Linked DNA regions of Methylomagnum ishizawai. The protein of the gene in region 3 binds, or shares a complex with, the protein of the main gene of each other region. Links are inferred from orthologs where the notes say so. Each region holds a gene or a part of one and is shown on either strand. Other genes may lie near its edges.

What was found.
Region 1: the proteins of holA (region 3) and dnaX are in contact, whole or in part, in a cryo-EM structure (PDB 8GIZ), measured with the Escherichia coli proteins. The link is inferred for Methylomagnum ishizawai from one-to-one orthologs.
Region 2: the proteins of holA (region 3) and dnaN are in contact, whole or in part, in a cryo-EM structure (PDB 8GIZ), measured with the Escherichia coli proteins. The link is inferred for Methylomagnum ishizawai from one-to-one orthologs.

The regions. Positions count from the first base shown.
Region 1 is NZ_AP019783.1:1,822,286-1,828,455, forward strand. The notes cover bases 2,300-5,281. They hold dnaX (DNA polymerase III subunit gamma/tau), read right to left. Parts: upstream 4,626-5,281; coding sequence 2,973-4,625; downstream 2,300-2,972. Other genes in these bases: recR (recombination mediator RecR), read right to left, coding at 2,300-2,613; K5658_RS08380 (YbaB/EbfC family nucleoid-associated protein), read right to left, coding at 2,628-2,951; K5658_RS08395 (PEP-CTERM sorting domain-containing protein), read right to left, coding at 4,927-5,281. In the rest of the region: K5658_RS08360 (5'-nucleotidase), read right to left, coding at 1-835; K5658_RS08365 (hypothetical protein), read left to right, coding at 997-1,458; K5658_RS08370 (histidine triad nucleotide-binding protein), read right to left, coding at 1,615-1,956; more of recR, read right to left, coding at 2,014-2,299; more of K5658_RS08395, read right to left, coding at 5,282-5,601; K5658_RS08400 (CheR family methyltransferase), read right to left, coding at 5,704-6,170. UniProt on the Escherichia coli protein: Part of the beta sliding clamp loading complex, which hydrolyzes ATP to load the beta clamp onto primed DNA to form the DNA replication pre-initiation complex.
Region 2 is NZ_AP019783.1:359-6,480, reverse strand. What follows is about bases 3,070-6,003. They hold dnaN (DNA polymerase III subunit beta), read right to left. Parts: upstream 5,120-6,003; coding sequence 4,019-5,119; downstream 3,070-4,018. Other genes in these bases: dnaA (chromosomal replication initiator protein DnaA), read right to left, coding at 5,143-6,003; recF (DNA replication/repair protein RecF), read right to left, coding at 3,070-3,882. Outside these bases: K5658_RS00025 (protoglobin domain-containing protein), read right to left, coding at 1-266; gyrB (DNA topoisomerase (ATP-hydrolyzing) subunit B), read right to left, coding at 377-2,797; more of recF, read right to left, coding at 2,806-3,069; more of dnaA, read right to left, coding at 6,004-6,122. UniProt on the Escherichia coli protein: Confers DNA tethering and processivity to DNA polymerases and other proteins. Acts as a clamp, forming a ring around DNA (a reaction catalyzed by the clamp-loading complex) which diffuses in an ATP-independent manner freely and bidirectionally along dsDNA.
Region 3 is NZ_AP019783.1:4,152,799-4,158,963, reverse strand. The notes cover bases 1,184-4,160. They hold holA (DNA polymerase III subunit delta), read right to left. Parts: upstream 3,201-4,160; coding sequence 2,166-3,200; downstream 1,184-2,165. Other genes in these bases: leuS (leucine--tRNA ligase), read right to left, coding at 3,726-4,160; K5658_RS18720 (LPS-assembly lipoprotein LptE), read right to left, coding at 3,197-3,721; K5658_RS18730 (glutamate-5-semialdehyde dehydrogenase), read right to left, coding at 1,184-1,954. Outside these bases: K5658_RS18735 (hypothetical protein), read left to right, coding at 1-684; more of K5658_RS18730, read right to left, coding at 692-1,183; more of leuS, read right to left, coding at 4,161-6,165. UniProt on the Escherichia coli protein: Part of the beta sliding clamp loading complex, which hydrolyzes ATP to load the beta clamp onto primed DNA to form the DNA replication pre-initiation complex.

The DNA.
Region 1 (6,170 bases), 2.3 Mb from region 3 along the record:
AGGCGCAATGCTTCTGCTGGTCGTCGAAGAAAATATCCGCCCCGAACGCCCGCAAGAATGGCCCCTTGTCCATCCCGCCCAGGAACAAAGCCTCGTCGATGCGGATATTCCACGCCCTGAGCGTCCTGACCACCCGTTCGTGGGCGGGCGCGCCGCGGGCCGTGACCAGGGCGGTGCGGATCGGGGCCAGGTCGGGCGGGAACAGGCTTTGGATATGGTGCAGGCTGGCGAGGAAGGCTTTGAACGGACCGCCGGACAGCGGCGTCTTGGCCTTTTCGACCTCGTTCTCGGTGAACGCGCCAAGGCCGTCGGCTTGGTAGATGCGCTCGGCTTCGTCGGAGAACAGCACGGCGTCGCCATCGAAGGCGATGCGGAGTTGGGGGTTGGTGCTGTGGGCCGGGTTGGAATCGAGGATGGTGGCGGCGGCGTGGCCCGCGGCCAGGGCCTGGGCCACGTCCTCGGCGTTGGCCGATAGGAACAGGTCGGCCCCGAACGCGCCGATGTAGCCGAACGGCGATTGGCCGCTGGTGAAGGCGGCGCGGGTGATATCCAGCCCGTGGCGGCGGATCGAATTGAACACCCGCAGCCCGGTGTCGGCGCTGTTGCGGGAGAGCAGGATGACCTCGACCAGGGGTTCCGGCAGCGCCGGGTTCAGGGCCAAAAGTTTTTGCACCAGGGTGAACGCCACGCCGGGTTCCAGGGTCTCATCCTCGTGCTTGACTTGGTAGCGGCAGAAGGCGTCCTTGCCTTCGGCCTCGAAGATGCGGTGCGACTCGTCCAGGTCGAACAGGGCGCGGGACGAGATGGCGACCACGAGTTTTTTATCCTGTTTCATCGCGTTCCGGTCCGGGTGGGGTGGCGGCGGGGCGGTCGCGGCCCGGCGGGTTGCCTGTGTACATTTGCGGCACACTCCCGCAAAATTCGCTCCCTTGCAAGCGGACTACCCTGCCCATCTTGACCGATTACATAAAGAGAAAACGACAAAGGCAACCCAACATGAAAGATTTCATCGCTAAATTCACACGCGGCAAGTTTTCGATTCTATTCCTGATCCTTTTCGTGGCCCTGCTCTACACGGTGTTGAACAACGGGGTGATGCCCCTGGTGATGAGTATTGTGAAATCGGACGCCTTTTTCGAGAAGGAGGCGGAGGAGGAGCAATTGGGCCGGATCGAGAACAAGACCCCCCGCATCGGCTATGCCTTGAGCCATTGCAAGGACGCGGTGAAGGACGAGGGCGACCTATCGGATGCCGCCCAGTTCCTCGACGAGAAATCCGAAGCCTGGGCCTTGGGCAACCGCCATTACATCATCCGCTCCACCGTCAGGATCATCGACCAGGACAAGGGCCAGGTCGACAGGTTATTCGCCTGCAAGGTCCGCATGATCGCCGACAACGAGGCCGATCCCAATAGCTGGTCCATCCTGGGCGTGGATTTCAACGAACCTTCCAACTGAGCGGAGATCGCGCGGGGCGCTGTTTCCGGTCCCATGTCCTAGAGCATTTTCACATTCCCTATAGGGTGGGCACGTATTCCGTGCCCACCGGGACGATCCTGCAAATCCCCTAACCCTGGGAGGCTGGCCCGCCCCAGGGTTTTTTGCGGTCCCGGTTCAGCCCGGTGGCCAAGCCATGGCCCGCCCCCCCAGCACATGCAGGTGCAGGTGGTAGACCTCCTGCCCGCCATCGCTCCGGCAATTGATGACGGTGCGGTAGCCGTTGGTCAAGCCTTCCAATTCCGCCACTTTCTGCACCGCCCCGAACAAGGCCGCGGCCAGGGCCGGATCGTCGGTCGGCAGGTCGTCCAGGGTGGCGCAATGCCGTTTGGGGATGACCAGCACATGCACCGGGGCGCGGGGCCGGATATCCCGGAACGCCAGCGCGTGCTCGTTCTCGTAGACCACGGCGGGCTTGATCTCGCCGGACACCATCTTGCAAAACAGGCAGTCGGTCATGGTGGATTTTCCCTTGGGCTGTGGGATGGATGGTTGGGAACGCCGGGCTGACGGGGGTCAGAAATCGCGGCGGCCCTTGAAGGCATGGGCCAGGGTGGTGCCGTCCACGTATTCGAGTTCGCCGCCGAACGGCATCCCATAGGCGATCCGGCTGGTGCGGACGCCGTCGCGCCGGGCCATCTCGTGGATGTAATGGGCGGTGGCCTCGCCTTCCACCGTGGTGTTGGTGGCGAGGATGGCTTCCTTGACCTCGCCCGATTGGAAACGCCGTTCCAGCAGATCCAGCCGCAGTTCGTCCGGGCCGATGCCGTCCAGCGGCGACAAGCGCCCGTGCAGCACGAAGAATACGCCCTGGAAGCCGGTCGCGGCCTGGTCGATGGCGTGGACCTCGGCGGGGGTTTCCACCACGCACAGCAGGGAGCGGTCGCGCTGGGGGTTGGCGCAGACCGGGCAGAGCGCGCCCTCGGTCAGGGTGCGGCACTCGGCGCAATGGCCGATCCGGTCGAGGGCGTCCAGCAGCGCCTCGGCCAATTGGCGGGCACCGGGGCGGTTGCGCTGCAACAGGTGGAAGGCCATGCGCTGGGCCGATTTTGGCCCCACCCCCGGCAGGCAGCGCAGGGCTTGCATCAAGCGGGCGAGGGCACCGGTCGCGGGCATGGCGCGGATGGCGACTAGAACGGCAGCTTGAAGCCGGCCGGCAACTCCATACCGCCGGTCAAACCCGCCAGCTTTTCCTGCTTGAGGTTGGCGACCTTGTTGACGGCGTCGTTGACGGCGGCGGCGACCAAATCCTCCAGCATGTCGCGGTCGTCCTTCAACAGGCTGTCGTCGATTTCCACCTTCAAGACCTGGCGCTTGCCGGTCATGGCGATCTTGACCAGCCCGCCGCCGGATTCGCCCTGGACCCGGAGTTCGGCCAATTCCTCCTGGGCTTTCTTCAGGTTTTCCTGCATTTGCTGCGCTTGCTGCATCAGATGGGCGAGGGGATTCTTCATGGCGGTGGCTCCGGGGCGGGTTCAATCCAGGGGTTTGACGGAACCGGGCACGATGCGGGCATCGAACCGTTCCTTCAAGGCGATGACGTTTTCGTCTTGTTCTATTTCGATCTCCGCCGCCCGTTGGCGTTCTTCCTTTTGCCGCTGGTTTTGCAGGGCGGGGGTTTCGCCCGCGGGTTCGCCGAGCTTGATGGTGAGCTTGAGCGGACGGCGGAAATAGTCTTGCAGGGCTTTTTCCAGGTTGGCCTCGGTATGGGCGGCGCGGAGCAGGGCTTGCTTGGGATGCAGCAGCAGGACGCAGGAGGTTTCGTCCAGATGTTCCAGCACGCAGTTGTTGGCCAGTTCGCGGGCCAGGGCGGCGACGCCGGTGGCGCGGATCAACTCGCGCCAATTGACCTGTCCGGGGATGGGGACGCCGCCGTCCGGGGAGTGCGCCGCCGGGCCGGGGGCCGGAGGTGGCGGCGCGACCGGGGCGGGTGCCTGGGTATGGGCCGGGGGCGGTTCGGGCCGGGCCTGGGGTGTCGGGGACGGATGGACCAGCCGCGGTGGTTCCGGGCGTGGCGCGGAAGGCTGGGGCGGGTGGGCCGCGGCCTCCGCCGGACGGAAGGCCAGCATCCGCAGCAGGACCATCTCGAAGCCGCCGCGCGGATCGGGCGCGAGGGGCAGGTCGCGCTGGCCGACCAGCCCGGTTTGGTAGAACAACTGCAAATCCTCGGCGCTCAGGCGCTGGGCCAGGGCCAGGATGCGCTCGGCGTCCTCGTCGCGGCGGACCGCCTCGGGTACCCATTGGGCCAGGGCGGCATGGTGCAGGGCGATCAGCAATTGTTGCAGCACGTCGCCGTAATTGGGGGCGTGTTCCGACAGGGCTTCGACCAAGGCCAACAGCGCCGCCGCGTCGCTCCGGGCCAGGGCGTCCAGCAAATCGAACACGGGCCGCCGCGACACCGTGCCCAGCATGGCGCTGACCTCGGCCTCGCCCAGGCGTCCGCCGCCGTGGACGATGGCTTGGTCCAACAGGCTCAGCCCATCGCGCATGGAGCCATCGGCGGCGCGGGCCAGGGCTTTCACCGCGTTGGCCTCGAATTGGATTTCCTCCTTGCGCAGGATGGATTCCATCTGGGTGCCGATTTGGCCGGGGGTCAGGCGCTTGAGGTTGAACTGCAAACAGCGCGATAGCACCGTGACCGGGATTTTCTGGGGGTCGGTGGTCGCCAGCAGGAATTTGATATGGGGCGGCGGTTCTTCCAGGGTCTTCAGCAGGGCGTTGAAGCTATGCCCCGAGAGCATGTGGACTTCGTCGATCAGGTAGACCTTGTAGCGGCCTTGGCTGGGCGCGTACAGCACATTGTCGAGCAGGTCGCGGGTGTCCTCGACCTTGGTGCGGGAGGCGGCGTCCACCTCGATCAGATCGACGAAGCGGCCCTCGTCCACTTCCCGACAAACCAGGCAGTGGCCGCAAGGGTCGGAGCCATGGCGGGATTCGCAATTGATGGCCTTGGCGAGGATGCGGGCCAGGGTGGTCTTGCCCACGCCGCGGGTGCCGGTGAACAGATAGGCGTGGTGCAGGCGGGCGGTTTCGAGCGCGTGGGTCAAGGCCCTGACGACATGCTCTTGGCCGACGATTTCGCTGAAGTTACGGGGTCGCCACTTGCGGGCTAAAGCCTGATAGGCCATTTGGGCTCGCTGCCGGTTATCGACCGTGTAGGCATGGGGGATGGGAGGGTGGCAGTCGTATCAGCCACACCCCGGCACACGAATCCGGTGCTACCGTTGCTCCCTTCCGGGCCTGGCGGGGTTCGCAGCGTATCGTTGCGAGGGGACCGACACGACTTGCCATTGAACTCTGGCGTTGGCTCCGGGCCGTTTGGACCGGGGCCGTCGATGAGGACGCGCATTATGATGGATGGCTTGTGGCGATTCAAGCCTTGACTTTTCAAGAAGACGGTTGGCATCCGAAACAACCGCCTCCGCCGGATCAGGTTTTGCCTAGTGCGGGCTTGCGGCGGGGGGCCGTCCAGGCCAGGCCCGCGAGGCCCAGCGCCATGAGCGCGGGCAGGGTGGGTTCGGGAATCGGGGTGGCGTCGCTGGAGGCCGAGGCCGCGAACCTGGACGGTGGAGGTTCGGGGGTCGCGATGGACGGGAGTATCTCGATGCCGGTCACCGCCTTGCCCTTGGCGTTGACGAACAGCAGTGGGCTGGCCGACCCGCCTTTGACGAAATAGCTCTTGTTCCGCGCGTCGAGGGCGTCGGAGAACAGGACGCCGGTATAGGTGTGGCCGGCCAGCAGGGTGGTCACGGTGTTTTGGAACAGGATGTCCTTGAATTGCCGGGCGAAGGCCGTGCTTGTCAAGTCCTTTTGCACCAGCGCGTTATCCAGGCTGGTGAAGGGCGAGTACGTCCCCTCGAAAATCGCGAAGCCGACCTCGGCGGTGCTGGACGGTCCCCGCTTCATGTCGAACAGGCCGCCACCGACGGTGACGTTCTGGGACACCGAAAAGGTCCAGTGCTGGGTGTGGTTGATATCGGTTTGTGTCTGCGCCCCGGCGTGGCCGGTACTGACGAACAACACGGGCAAGGCTTGGACGGGCGTGCCCAGCGCCGAAGCCGCCAGAACGATCAGGCCTGCGCCTAGGTGGTGGATGGGTTTCATAGCGATCACCCTCGGGGGCTGAATGATTGATGAGGTTATACTGCTACGTTTATTTTAATACGCTTTGGAACGGGCGGGGCGGCTATTCGAGACAAACCGGCCTCAGTGGTCGGCCCGGTAGTAGCGGCAATATTTGCCGCGCACCGTTTTGTAGCCATCGACCTCCGGCGGCAGGCTTTCGGTGCTGCTGAGGAACAGATGGCCTCCGGGATTCAGCGCCCCCGCCAGCCGGGTCAGAATATTGCGTTTGATGTCGTCCGGGAAATAAATCAACACATTGCGGCAGAAGATCAGGTCGAACTTGCCCAAAGGCGCATAGGAGGCCAGCAGGTTGTAGGGCTGGAATCCCACCCTGGCGGTGATTTCCGGCCTGGGCCGCCATTTTTCGCCCACGGCCACGAAATAACGTTCCCGCAGTTTCGGGTCCAGCCCGCGCGATAGGGCCAGGTCGCCATAGCTGGCGCGGCTGGCCTCGGCCAAGGCCAGTTCGGAAATATCGGTGCCCAATATCCGCACTGGCCGCGCTCCCAGGGCGGGCCTGCCGCGCAAGAATTCCTCCACGCACAGGC
Region 2 (6,122 bases), 4.2 Mb from region 3 along the record:
GCCGCGGTGAAACTGTCGTCGTAAGGGCCGTCGAACAGGCTCCGCAACCAACGGACGTGGGTGCGCTTGAGGTCGTCGACGCGGCCTTCCAGCACGGGGCGGGCTTGCGGGATTGCTTGCAGCTTGGTGTAGAAGTGGTCCGTCACTTCGCCCAGGCGGGGGGAGACCGCCAGGCCCAGTTCCCGGAGGATGGCTTCCTTGTCCGGGGTGAGGGCCGAGAAGGCTTTGGCGTATTCGGTGAGCGCCGAGAACTTTCGTGTTGGCATGGCTATTTTCTCTGGGGTGATCGTTGTTATGGATGGCGGGAAGGGAAAATAGCAAAAATGCCGTGGGGGCGGAATTCCGCCGGGCCATGGGCGGCCCGGCGGGACGGGGTTCAAATATCCAGGTTCGTCACTTCCAGGGCGTTCTTCTCGATGAAATCGCGCCGGGGTTCGACCTGGTCGCCCATCAGGGTGGTGAAGATTTGGTCGGCGGCGATGCCGTCCTCGATCTTCACCTGCAACAAGCGGCGGCTGTTGGCGTCGAGGGTGGTCTCGAACAATTGCTCGGGGTTCATCTCGCCCAGGCCTTTGTAGCGCTGGATATGCTGGCCGCGCTTGGCCTCGGTCATCATCCAGTCGAAAACGGCTTTGAAATTGGCGACATGGGCTTTCTTCTCGTCCGCCGCGACGAAGCTGTCCGGGCCGAACAAATCCGCCGTGATCTGGCCGAAGGCCGCGAGTTTTTTGTAATCGGCGGAATTGAAAAAGCCGGCGCCGAGTTCGATGGCCTTGTAGACGCCGTGCAGGCGCTTCTTGATCGAGGCATGGAATTCGCCGCCGCCGGAGCGCAGGTCGATCTCGAAACTGGCCCCCGGTTCCGCCCGGTTGAGCCGCGCTCGCAGGTGGTCGAACCACGCCGCGCGGCGGGCCTCGTCGGCCATCGTGTCGGCGTCCAGGGCGGGCAGTTCGGCCAGCAGGTCGAGCAGGGTGGCGTCGTAGCGGTGGGCCAGCCGTTGCGCCACGCCCCGCGCCGCCAGATAGTCGCGGGCCAGTTGTTCGAGGCCCGGACCCTGGATCGGCGGGGTCTGGGGGTTGGGGTGCAGGCGGGTTTTTTCCAGCGCGAGTTGCAGCAGGTAGTGGTTCAACTCGGTGTCGTCCTTGACGTATTGCTCCTGCTTGCCCTTCTTGACCTTGTACAGCGGCGGCTGGGCGATATAGATATGGCCGCGCTCGATCAACTCCGGCATCTGCCGGTAGAAGAAGGTCAGCAGCAGGGTGCGGATATGCGAGCCGTCCACGTCGGCGTCGGTCATGATGATGATGCGGTGGTAGCGCAGCTTGTTGGGGTCGTATTCCTCGCGCCCGATGCCGCAGCCCAGGGCGGTGATGAGCGTCCCGACTTCTTCCGAGGAAATCATCCGGTCGAAGCGCGCCCGTTCCACGTTGAGGATTTTGCCCTTGAGCGGCAGGATGGCCTGGGTGCGGCGGTCGCGGCCTTGTTTGGCGCTGCCGCCGGCGGAATCGCCTTCGACCAGGAACAGTTCCGACAGCGCCGGGTCTTTTTCCTGGCAATCGGCCAGCTTGCCGGGCAGGCCCGCGATATCGAGGGCGGTCTTGCGCCGGGTCATTTCGCGGGCTTTGCGGGCGGCTTCGCGGGCGCGGGCGGCCTCGATCATCTTGTTGGCGATGAGCTTGCCGGTGGTGGGCTGTTCCAGCAGGAACTCCTGGAATTTCTCGCCCATGGCGGCTTCCACCACCGGCTTCACCTCGGACGACACCAGCTTGTCCTTGGTCTGCGAGGAGAACTTGGGGTCGGGCACCTTCACCGACAGCACGGCGGTCAAACCTTCGCGGGCGTCGTCGCCGGTGGTGTCCACCTTCTGCTTTTTCAGCAAGCCCTGTTCTTCGATGTACTGGTTCAGGGTGCGGGTGAGGGCGGCGCGGAAACCGGCCAGATGGGTGCCGCCATCGCGCTGCGGGATGTTGTTGGTGAAGCAGAAGATGTTTTCCTGGTAGGAATCGTTCCATTGCAGGGCGGCTTCCACGGTGATGCCGTCCTTCTCGGCCAGGAAGTGGAACACCTTCTCGAACAGCGGGGTTTTGTTCTTGTTGAGATGCTCGACGAAGGCGCGGATGCCGCCCTCGAATTCGAAGGTGTCGCTTTTGCCGCTGCGCTCGTCCTCCAGGACGATGCGGACGCCGGAATTCAGGAACGACAGTTCCCGGAGGCGCTTGGCCAGGATGTCGTAATGGAACTCGATATGGGTGAAGGTCTGGTCGCTGGGCTTGAAGCGGAGCCGGGTGCCGGTGTCGCTGGATTCGCCGAACTCGGCCAGGGGCGCTTGCGGTTCGCCGTGGCGGTATTCCTGGCGGTATTTCTTGCCGCCGCGGTGGATTTCCAGGGTCAGGAGTTCCGATAGCGCGTTCACCACCGACACGCCCACGCCGTGCAGGCCGCCCGAGACCTTGTAGGAATTCTGGTTGAACTTCCCGCCCGCGTGCAGCACGGTCATGATGACTTCCGCCGCCGAGCGGCCTTCCTCCTCGTGGATATCGACCGGGATGCCGCGGCCATCGTCGGTGACGGTGACGGATTCGTCGGCGTGGATGATGACGCGGATGTTCTTGCAATAGCCCGCCAGGGCTTCGTCGATGGCGTTATCGACCACCTCGAACACCATGTGGTGGAGCCCGGTGCCGTCGTCGGTGTCGCCGATGTACATGCCGGGGCGCTTGCGGACGGCGTCCAGCCCTTTCAAAACCTGGATGGAAGTACTGTCGTAATCGTGGGCGGGTTGGGTGGCTGTGTTCATGGGGTCTGTCATGCTTGAATTACCTGTCCGCCCGCGATATGGAACAGGGCGGCGTCTGGGTCCAGGGCGGTTTCGATGGTTGGGGTCGCGGTGGTGGTGATGAAATATTGGGTCCGTCCCTCGCGCAGGAAGCCGAGCAGGTTTTTTTTGTTGTCCTCGTCCAGTTCGGAGGCCACGTCGTCGATCAGGACGCAGCCTGCGGCACCCGCCCGCTCTTCCAGCAGCCGGGCTTGGGCCAGCAGCAGGGCGTAGACCAATAGCTTCATCTGGCCACGGGAGAGGTAGGCCTTGACCGGGCGGCCCTGGAGCGCGATGGAAAAATCCCCCTTATGGGGGCCGGACTGGGTATGCCCATGGCGGAGGTCGTGGGGGATATCCTGTTCCAGTAGTTTTTCCAGGGGATTTGCGGTGTCCCAACCCGCTTGAGTGTGCAATTGGAAAACCAGCCCCTTGAAAAAGCGTTGTGCCGTGTCTTGGAAGAAGGGTTCGAGCCGTTCCGCGTAAAGGCGGCGCGTTTCACCCACTATTGTACCGTACCGCGCCGCTTCATGGGTCCATGGGGCCAGTTCCCGCACCCGTTTTTCCCGCAAAAGCGCGTTGCGCTGGCCCAAAGCCTTGGTATAGCGCCGCCAGTGGCCGAGATAGGCCGGGTCTTCATGGAACGCGCCGAAATCGAGGAATTGGCGGCGGGTTTTGGGCGGGCCTTCGAGCAGGGTGGCGCTGCCGGGCTGGATCGCCAGTACCGGGAAGGCCCGGAGCAATTCGGCGCTGGATTGTAGGGTACGGCCATCCAGGTGGATGTCGCGCAGGCCGTTGCGGGCGATGCGGAGGCCGATGGGCAGGGGCGGGGCCGCGTCCGCCGCGACTTGGCCCACCACGGTCAGCGCGGGCTGGTCGAAGCGGATGATCTGGTTGGGCTGCGAAGTGCGGAAGGAACGCGCCCGGCCCAAAAGATAGATGGCCTCCAGCAGCGAAGTCTTGCCGCTGGCGTTGGGACCGACCAGGAAATTGAGGCGGGGGGTGGGCAGGAGCGTGGCCGCTGGGATGTTGCGGATGTCCTGGGCTTCGAGTTTGAGGAGGCTCACGCGGCGTTGGCGCGATGATCGCTCCCACGCTCGGCGTGGGAATGCGGGTTAGCCCGCTCGCGCGGGCCGTGGCGGGACGCGGAGCGCCCAGGATGAGATTCCCACGCCGGGCGCGGGAACGCGGCGGCAACCCGGTTCACAGCCGCATCGGCATCACGATGAACTTGAAATGGCTGTCCTCGCAATCCTCGATCAAGCAGCTATTGGCCGCCTCGGTGAACGACAGCCGGACCTGGGCCGAACCCACGTTGTTGATGGCATCCAACAGATAGGCCGCGTTGAAGCCCACCGACAGCCCGCTGCCTTCCAATTGGATCGGCACCCGCTCCTCGGCTTCCTCGTGTTCGGGATTCTGCGCCTTCAGGGACATCACCGCTTCCTCGTCCACTTCCATGCTGATGCTCTTGTACTTCTCGTTGGACAGCACCGACACACGGGTCAAGGCCCCTTTGAACACATCCTTGTCGATCAACATGATACGGGCCAGGTCGCGTGGCATCACCCGCTGGAAATCGGGGAAGCGGCCCTCGATCAGCTTGGCGGCGAAGCTGACCGCGCCCAGGTTCACCCGCACGGTGTTGGGGGCGATCTGCACCGTCACCGTCTCCGCGCCTTCGCCCAGCAAACGGGCCAGTTCCAAGACGCCCTTGCGCGGGATGATGATTTGCCGCCCCTGGCCCTCGATCTCCAGGACTTCCTCGAACACCGCCAGCCGGTGCCCGTCCGAGGCCACGGTGCGCAGCGTGCGGCCATCCACATCCAGCAACAAGCCGTTGAGGTAATAGCGCACGTCCTGCTGGGCCATGGCGAAGGTGGTTTTTTCCAACGCCCGGCGCAGGGTGGCGGCGGGCACGGCGACTTCCAACTCGGTGGTGCCGGTGTCGAACTCCGGGTAGTTGTCGGCGGGCAGGGTCGCCAGGTTGAACTTGCTGCTGCCGCAGCGGATGGCGAAGCGCTCGTCCTTGCAATCCACGTTGATGGCGCTTTTGTCCGGCAACAAGCGGCAGATATCCAGCAGCTTGCGGGCCGGGACCGTGATCGCGCCGTCCTCGCCGCTTTCCACGGTGGTGCGGGTGATCAATTGCACTTCCAGGTCGGTGCCGGTCAGTTCCAACTGGCCGTCGCTGAGTTTCAGCAGCACGTTGGACAGGATCGGCAGGGTTTGGCGTTTCTCGATGACGCCGATGACCTGTTGCAGCGGGGTGAGCAGGGTTTCACGCGCTATGGTGAATTTCATGGTGGATGCCGGGGTGGGTTGGTTTAAGCGGAGAGGGTGCGGAGGAGGATGCTGTAATCCTCGGCGAACTTATTATCGCAGGCCCTGAGTTCCTCGCTCTTGCGGCAGGCGTGCAGGACCGTGGTGTGGTCGCGGCCACCGAACATCTGGCCGATTTCCGGGAGGCTGTGGTTGGTCAGTTCCTTGGCCAGGGCCATCGCCATCTGCCGGGGGCGGCTCAGATTGCGGGTGCGCTTGTTCGACAGGAGGTCCGAGACCCGGATTTTGTAATACTCGGCCACGGTGCGCTGGATGTTGTCCACGTTGATGAGCCGGTCCTGCAAGGCGATCAAATCCCGGAGCGCGTCCTTGGCGAATTCCATGGTGATGGGCTTGCCGGTGAAATGCGAATTGGCCATCACCCGCCGCAACGCGCCTTCCAGTTCGCGGATATTGGAACGGATGCGCTTGCCGATGAAAAACGCCACTTCGTCCGAGAGTTCCACGCCCAGGTTCACCGCCTTGCTCTTGAGGATGGCGACGCGGGTTTCGAGGTCGGGCGGTTCGATGGCGACCGGCAGGCCCCAGCCGAAACGGGACTTCAAACGCTCTTCCAGACCCTTGATTTCCTTGGGATAGCGGTCGCAGGTCAGCACGACCTGGTGCTTGTTTTCCAGCAAGGTGTTGAAGGTGTGGAAGAACTCTTCCTGCGAGCGCTCTTTCCCGGCGAAGAATTGGATATCGTCGATCAGCAAGGCATCGACGGTGCGGTAATAATCCTTGAACGCCCCGATGGCATTGTGTTGCAGCGCCTTCACCATGTCCGACACGAAGCGCTCGGAGTGGAGATAAACCACCTGGGCCGAAGGATTGGCCCTGAGGATTTCGTTGCCGATGGCATGGATCAAATGGGTCTTGCCCAGGCCCACGCCGCCATAGATGAACAAGGGGTTATAGGCCCGCCCGACGTTCTGCGCCACCTGGACCGAGGCGGCGCGGGCCAGTTGGTTGGATTTGCCCTCGA
Region 3 (6,165 bases):
CGGCGGACCAAAGGCTCCAATCCCCAGGAAATGGTCAGCCGCCTCGAACTCCGCTACGAATACCTGGACCTGCCCGCCGGGGAGTATCTGAACCAGTTGTATTTCCGGGGCGATTACGCGTTCAACGAAAAAATGGCGGTCGGGGTGCAACTGCCGGTGGCCTTCGGTGGCGACGAAACCACCGGCACCCAATCCGGGATCGGCGACATAGCCATGGGCGGGCGGAACAAGCTCACCTTCGGCGAATCCATGGCCTGGATCACCGGGGTGGACCTGTGGTTCGACACCGCCAGCCATGGGACGCTGGGGGCGGGTTGGAACCAGGTCGTGCCCAACATGGCCCTGACCTATTGGCCCAATCGGCGGCTGCTGGTGTGGGCCATGTACAAATACACCGGCTCCTTCGGCGATGGCCGGGACAAACCGCCGATCAGCGAATCCTTGATCCAATCGGGCGGGCTGTATAACTTCCCCGGCGGCTATTGGCTGCTGTTGACCCCCGGCGTCGCGCTCAACCACGAGGAAAGCGACCAGGCCAGCCTGTTCCTGGAGGGCGAGGTCGGCAAGGTGGTCGCGCCGGGGGTGGAACTCTGGATGCGGGGCGGCGACCATCTGTTCGGCATCGGGCGCGACGAGCGGATGGGCTGGAAGGCCGAAACCGGCATCCGCTACCTGTTCCATTGAGCGCGGCTCAGGCCCGGACGTGGCCGTCGCCCAGCACCACGAACTTCAGCGTGGTCAACCCCTCCAAGCCCACCGGCCCCCGGGCGTGCAACTTGTCGGTGGAAATGCCGATCTCCGCGCCCAGGCCGTACTCGAAGCCGTCGGCGAAGCGGGTCGAGGCGTTCACCATCACCGAACTCGAATCCACTTCCCGCAGGAAGCGGCGGGCGCGGCCATAGTCCTCGGTGACGATGGCCTCGGTGTGCCGGGAGCTATGGCGGGCGATGTGGTCCATCGCCGCGTCTAAATCCGCCACCACCCGGATCGAGAGGATGGGCGCGAGGTATTCGGTGTCCCAATCTTCCTCCGTCGCCGGGATGCAGTCCTCGATCAGCCCGCGGGTGCGCGGGCAGCCGCGCAGTTCCACGCCTTTCCCGCGCAATTCCGCGGCCAGTGCCGGCAGCAGGCTGGGCGCGACGCCCTCGGCGATGAGCAGGGTTTCCATGGCGTTGCAGACGCCATAGCGCTGGGTTTTGGCGTTCAGGGCGATCCTGATGGCCTTGTCGGGGTCGCAGCGGTCGTCGATGTAGACATGGCAGATGCCGTCCAGGTGCTTGAGGATGGGGATGCGGGATTCCTCCATGATGCGCTGGATCAAGCCCTTGCCGCCACGCGGCACGATCACGTCGATGGCGTGTTCCAGCCGCAGCATCGCGCCCACGGCGGCCCGGTCGGTGGTTTCGATCAGTTGCACGGCGTCGGCGGGAAGCCCGGCGGTTTCCAGCCCTTGGCGGATGCAGGCGGCGATGGCCTTGTTGGAATGGATGGCCTCGGAGCCGCCGCGCAGGATGCAGGCGTTGCCGGATTTGAGGCAGAGCGCGGCGGCGTCGGCGGTGACGTTGGGGCGCGATTCGTAGATGATGCCGATGACGCCCAGCGGCACCCGCATTTTCCCGACCTGGATGCCGGAAGGCCGGTAGGTCAGTCCGGTGATTTCGCCCACCGGGTCGGGCAGGGCGGCGATTTCGCGGAGGCCCTCGGCCATGGTTTTGACGCGCTTTTCGTTGATGTCGAGGCGGTCGAGCATGGCGCTGTCGAGGCCGTTCCGGCGGCCCGCGGCGAGGTCTTTTTGGTTCTCGGCGATGAGGAACCCGGCTTCGGCTTCCAAGGTGGCGGCGATGGCGATGAGGGCGCGGTTCTTGGCGGCGGTTTCGGCCCGGCCGATCAGGCGGGAAGCGGCGCGGGCGTTGTGGCCGATGGTTTCGATATAGGTTTGGATGGATTCGGTCATGGCTGGAGGGTGGGATTATTGCTCGATGGATTCAAGGGTATACGGATGTCGTTGTGCTGGAAATCCGGGGCAGTTTGATTCGCCGCGCTCGACGAGGCGTCATAGGTTTTCCTCTGGAACGGACCATCCATTGGTTTCCAAAGCCGCGATACGAAGCCCGATGGCTGCCTGCGATGAATATGTGCCCCATGGAATTAACTCCTATGCCGGATTATGAGTGGAGCCGATCCGAAACCGCTTTCCCAGGCGGGGCCGCCACACACAGGCACACCGCCAACAATGCCTCCCAGGCCTCCCCCACGCCAGCGCCCTTGATGACCCGGTCGGCCTCCGCCGCCAACAACAAGGCGCGATGCACCGTGTTCCGGTCCAGCCGCCGCAGGGCCAGTCCCAGGGTTTCCTTGCGGTTGTCCCAGACCTTGAGCTTGGCATAGGCCGAGTCCTGGGAAGTTCCGCCCGCGACTTCCCGCAGCAGGGCCGCGACCAGACGGATATCCCGGCCCAGCGCCCACAGCGCCACGGCGGGGGCCACGCCTTCGGCCTTGAGCCCCATCAGCACCCGGTAGGCTTTTCCGGCCTGTCCGCGCAGGACTTCCTCGGCCAGGTCGAACACATCGTAGCGGGCGCTGTTCGCCACCGCCTGGACGATCTGCTCGTCGGTCAGCTTGCCCCGGCCATGCAGGATGTGCAGTTTCTCGATTTCCTGGGCGGCGGCGAGCAGGTTGCCCTCGGTGCGGACGGCGATGAGGCGCAGCCCGGAGTGGTCGGCCAAGAGTCCCCGCGTACTGAGGCGGCGGTCCAGCCAGCGCAGGAGTTTTTCGCCTTCCAACGGCCAGACCTGCATCACCGCGCCGATCTTGTCGATGGCTTGGCACCACTTGGCCTTCTGGTCGGCGGCGGCCAGCTTGGCGGTGCTGACGACCAGGATGGCGTCTTCCGGCGGGCGCTCGGCGTAGCGCAGCAGGGCGGCGCTGGCGTTCTTGTCCGGTTTGGCGGGGATGCGGAGGTCGAGCAAGCGCCGCTCGCCGAACAAGGAAAAGGCGTCGGTGGCCTCCCGCAGCAAGGCCCAATCGAAACCGGCGTCGGCGTAGAACAATTCCCGGTCGGCATAGCCCTGGGCCTTGGCGGCTTGGCGCAGGGCGTCGGCGGCCTCGGTCAATTGCAGGGGCTCGTCGCCGCTCAGGAGGTAGATCGGCAGCAGCTTGCGCTTGAGGTGTTCCTCCAACTGTTCGGGATAGAGTTTCACGTCGGGTTCGCCGTTTTGCGCTGCTGCCGGAGGGTGTAGGACACCTGCCGCAGCAGGGTCCGGGCGGCTTCCTTCTGCATTTCCTGGCGGTACATGTCTTCTTCGTAGCCCTGGCCCAGCGGCGTGGTCTGGTCGTTGAAGTAGTCGCGGCGGATTTCGAGTTCCTGTTGCGGGATCAGGATTTCGCCCTTGGGGCTGCGGACATCGTAGACGACCCGGTAGGTCAGGTCGAAGGTGTTGGCGCGGCCTTGCTGGCTCAGGGTGATGGGGCGGCGGGTGTGGGCGGCCGAGGTGATATGGACGACCGCGCTGGCGAGTCCCGGCGTCGGGGCCAACGCGCCGCCGAGGTTGTTCAGCGTCTGGTTGAAGTCGCCATAGAACGGGTTCTTGTTGGTGATGCCGGAGAGGTAGAGCGTGTTTTCGAGCTTGGTGCCCGGCATTTCGCCGCGCAGGTGCCAGCCGCAAGCGGCCAGCGCCAGGGCGGCGGAGAGCGGAGCGGCGAGGCGGAGCCGTCGTGCCATGGGCCTATACCACGATGTTGACCAGCTTCTTCGGGACCACCACGACCTTCTTGGGCGGCTTGCCCTCGGTGAAGCGCTGGACGTTGGCGTCGGCCAGGGCGGCGGCTTGGATGGCTTCGTTCGGCGCGTCCACCGCCACGGTGATCTTGCCGCGCAGCTTGCCGTTGACCTGGACCACGTATTCGAGGCTGTCCTGGACCAGGGCGGAATCATCCCATTGCGGCCAGGGCGCGGTGGCGATGGTGTCGGCGTGGCCGAGTTCGGCCCACAGATGTTCGGCGATATGCGGCACGATGGGCGCGAGCATCAGCGCCACCAGTTCCAGGGCTTCCTGGCGCAGGGCGCGGCCTTGCGGGCTCGAATCCTCGAATTTGGCGAGCGCGTTCAGGAGTTCCATATTGGCCGCGATGGCGGTGTTGAAGGTGAAACGCCGCCCCATGTCGTCGGTGACTTTGCGCAGGGTTTCGTGGACTTGGCGGCGCAGGGTTTTTTGGCCTTCGTCCAGCGTGGTTTGGTCCAAAGCCGGGGCCGGGCCTTCGTTGACATGGGCCGCGACCTGCCGCCACAAGCGCCGCAAGAAGCGGTACGCGCCTTCCACCCCGGAATCCGACCATTCCAGCGATTGCTCGGGCGGGGCCGCGAACATGGTGAACAGGCGCACGGTGTCCGCGCCGTAGCGCTGGACCAGATGCTCGGGATCGACGCCGTTGTTCTTGGATTTCGACATCTTCTCGGTGCCGCCGACCAGGACGGGAGCGCCGTCGGCTTTCAGCGTGGCCCCGGTGATGCGGCCTTTGTCGTCGGTGCTGACATCGACCTCGGTCGGGCCGACATAGGCTTTCTTGCCGTGTTCTTCACGGTAGAAGGTCGGGGCCACGACCATGCCTTGGGTCAACAGGTTGGCGAAGGGTTCGTCGCATTGCACCAGCCCGGCGTCGCGCAGCAGTTTGTGATAGAAGCGCGAATACAGCAGGTGCAGGATGGCGTGTTCGATGCCGCCGATGTATTGGTCCACCGGCAGCCAATAATTGGCCCGCTCGTCGAGCATGGCCTCGCCATTGTCGGCGCAGGCGTAGCGGGCGAAATACCAGGACGATTCCATGAAGGTGTCGAAGGTGTCGGTTTCGCGCCGGGCGGGTTTGCCGCACTTCGGGCAATCGACGTGGACGAAGGATTCCAGCCGGGCCAGGGGCGAGCCGATGCCGGTAATCTCCACGCCCTTGGGCAGTTCCACCGGCAGTTGGTCGTCCGGGACCGGCACCGTGCCGCAGTCGTCGCAATAGATGACCGGCACCGGGCAGCCCCAATAGCGCTGGCGGGAGACGCCCCAGTCGCGCAGGCGGAAGTTCACTTGCTTCTCGCCCAAGCCTTTGGCCTTGAGGTCGGCGGCGATAGCGTCCACCGCTTCGTTGTAGGCGAGGCCGTCGTAGGGGCCGGAATTGACGCAAACAGCCACGGATTTATCGCCGTACCAATCCTGCCAAGCCTCGACGTTGAATTCCGCGCCGCCGTCCTTGTGCCCGATGACCTGCTGGATCGGCAGGCCGTACTTGTGGGCGAAATGGAAATCGCGCTCGTCGTGGGCCGGGACCGCCATCACCGCGCCTTCGCCGTAGCCCATCAGGACGTAATTGCCGACCCAGACCGGCACGGCTTCGCCCGTGATGGGATGGGTGACATTGATGCCAGTCGCCATGCCCTTCTTCTCCATGGTCGCCATGTCGGCCTCGGCGGTGCCGCTCTGGGCGCATTCCTGGATGAAGGCGGCGAGTTCGGGGTTGTCCTTCGCGGCATGGGTCGCCAAGGGGTGTTCCGGGGCCACGGCGCAGAAGGTCACGCCCATGAGGGTGTCGGCGCGGGTGGTGTAGACCCACAGCAGTTCGTCCTTGCCGTCCAGGGTGTAGGGGAAGGCGAAACGCACGCCATAGCTCTTGCCGATCCAATTGGCCTGCATGGTGCGGACCTGTTCCGGCCAGCCGGTCATGCCATCCAACTCGGCCAGCAGTTCCTCGGCGTAGGCGGTGATCTTCATGAACCACTGCGAGATTTCCTTGCGGACCACGGGGGTGTCGCAGCGCCAGCAGCAGCCCTCGATGACCTGCTCGTTGGCCAGCACGGTGGCGTCGTGCGGGCACCAGTTGACCGGCGAGGTTTTCTTATAGACCAGCCCCTTCTCCAACAGGCGCAGGAAGAACCATTGCTCCCAGCGGTAATACTCCGGCTTGCAGGTGGCGACTTCCCGTTCCCAGTCGTAGCCGAAGCCCAAGCGTTTGAGCTGGTCTTTCATGTAGGCGATGTTGTCCAAGGTCCAATCGCCCGGCGGCACGCCTTTCGCCATGGCGGCGTTCTCGGCGGGCAGGCCGAAGGCGTCCCAGCCCATGGGTTGCAGGACGTTCTTGCCGCGCATCCGTTGGTAGCGCGACATCACATCGCCGATGGTGTAG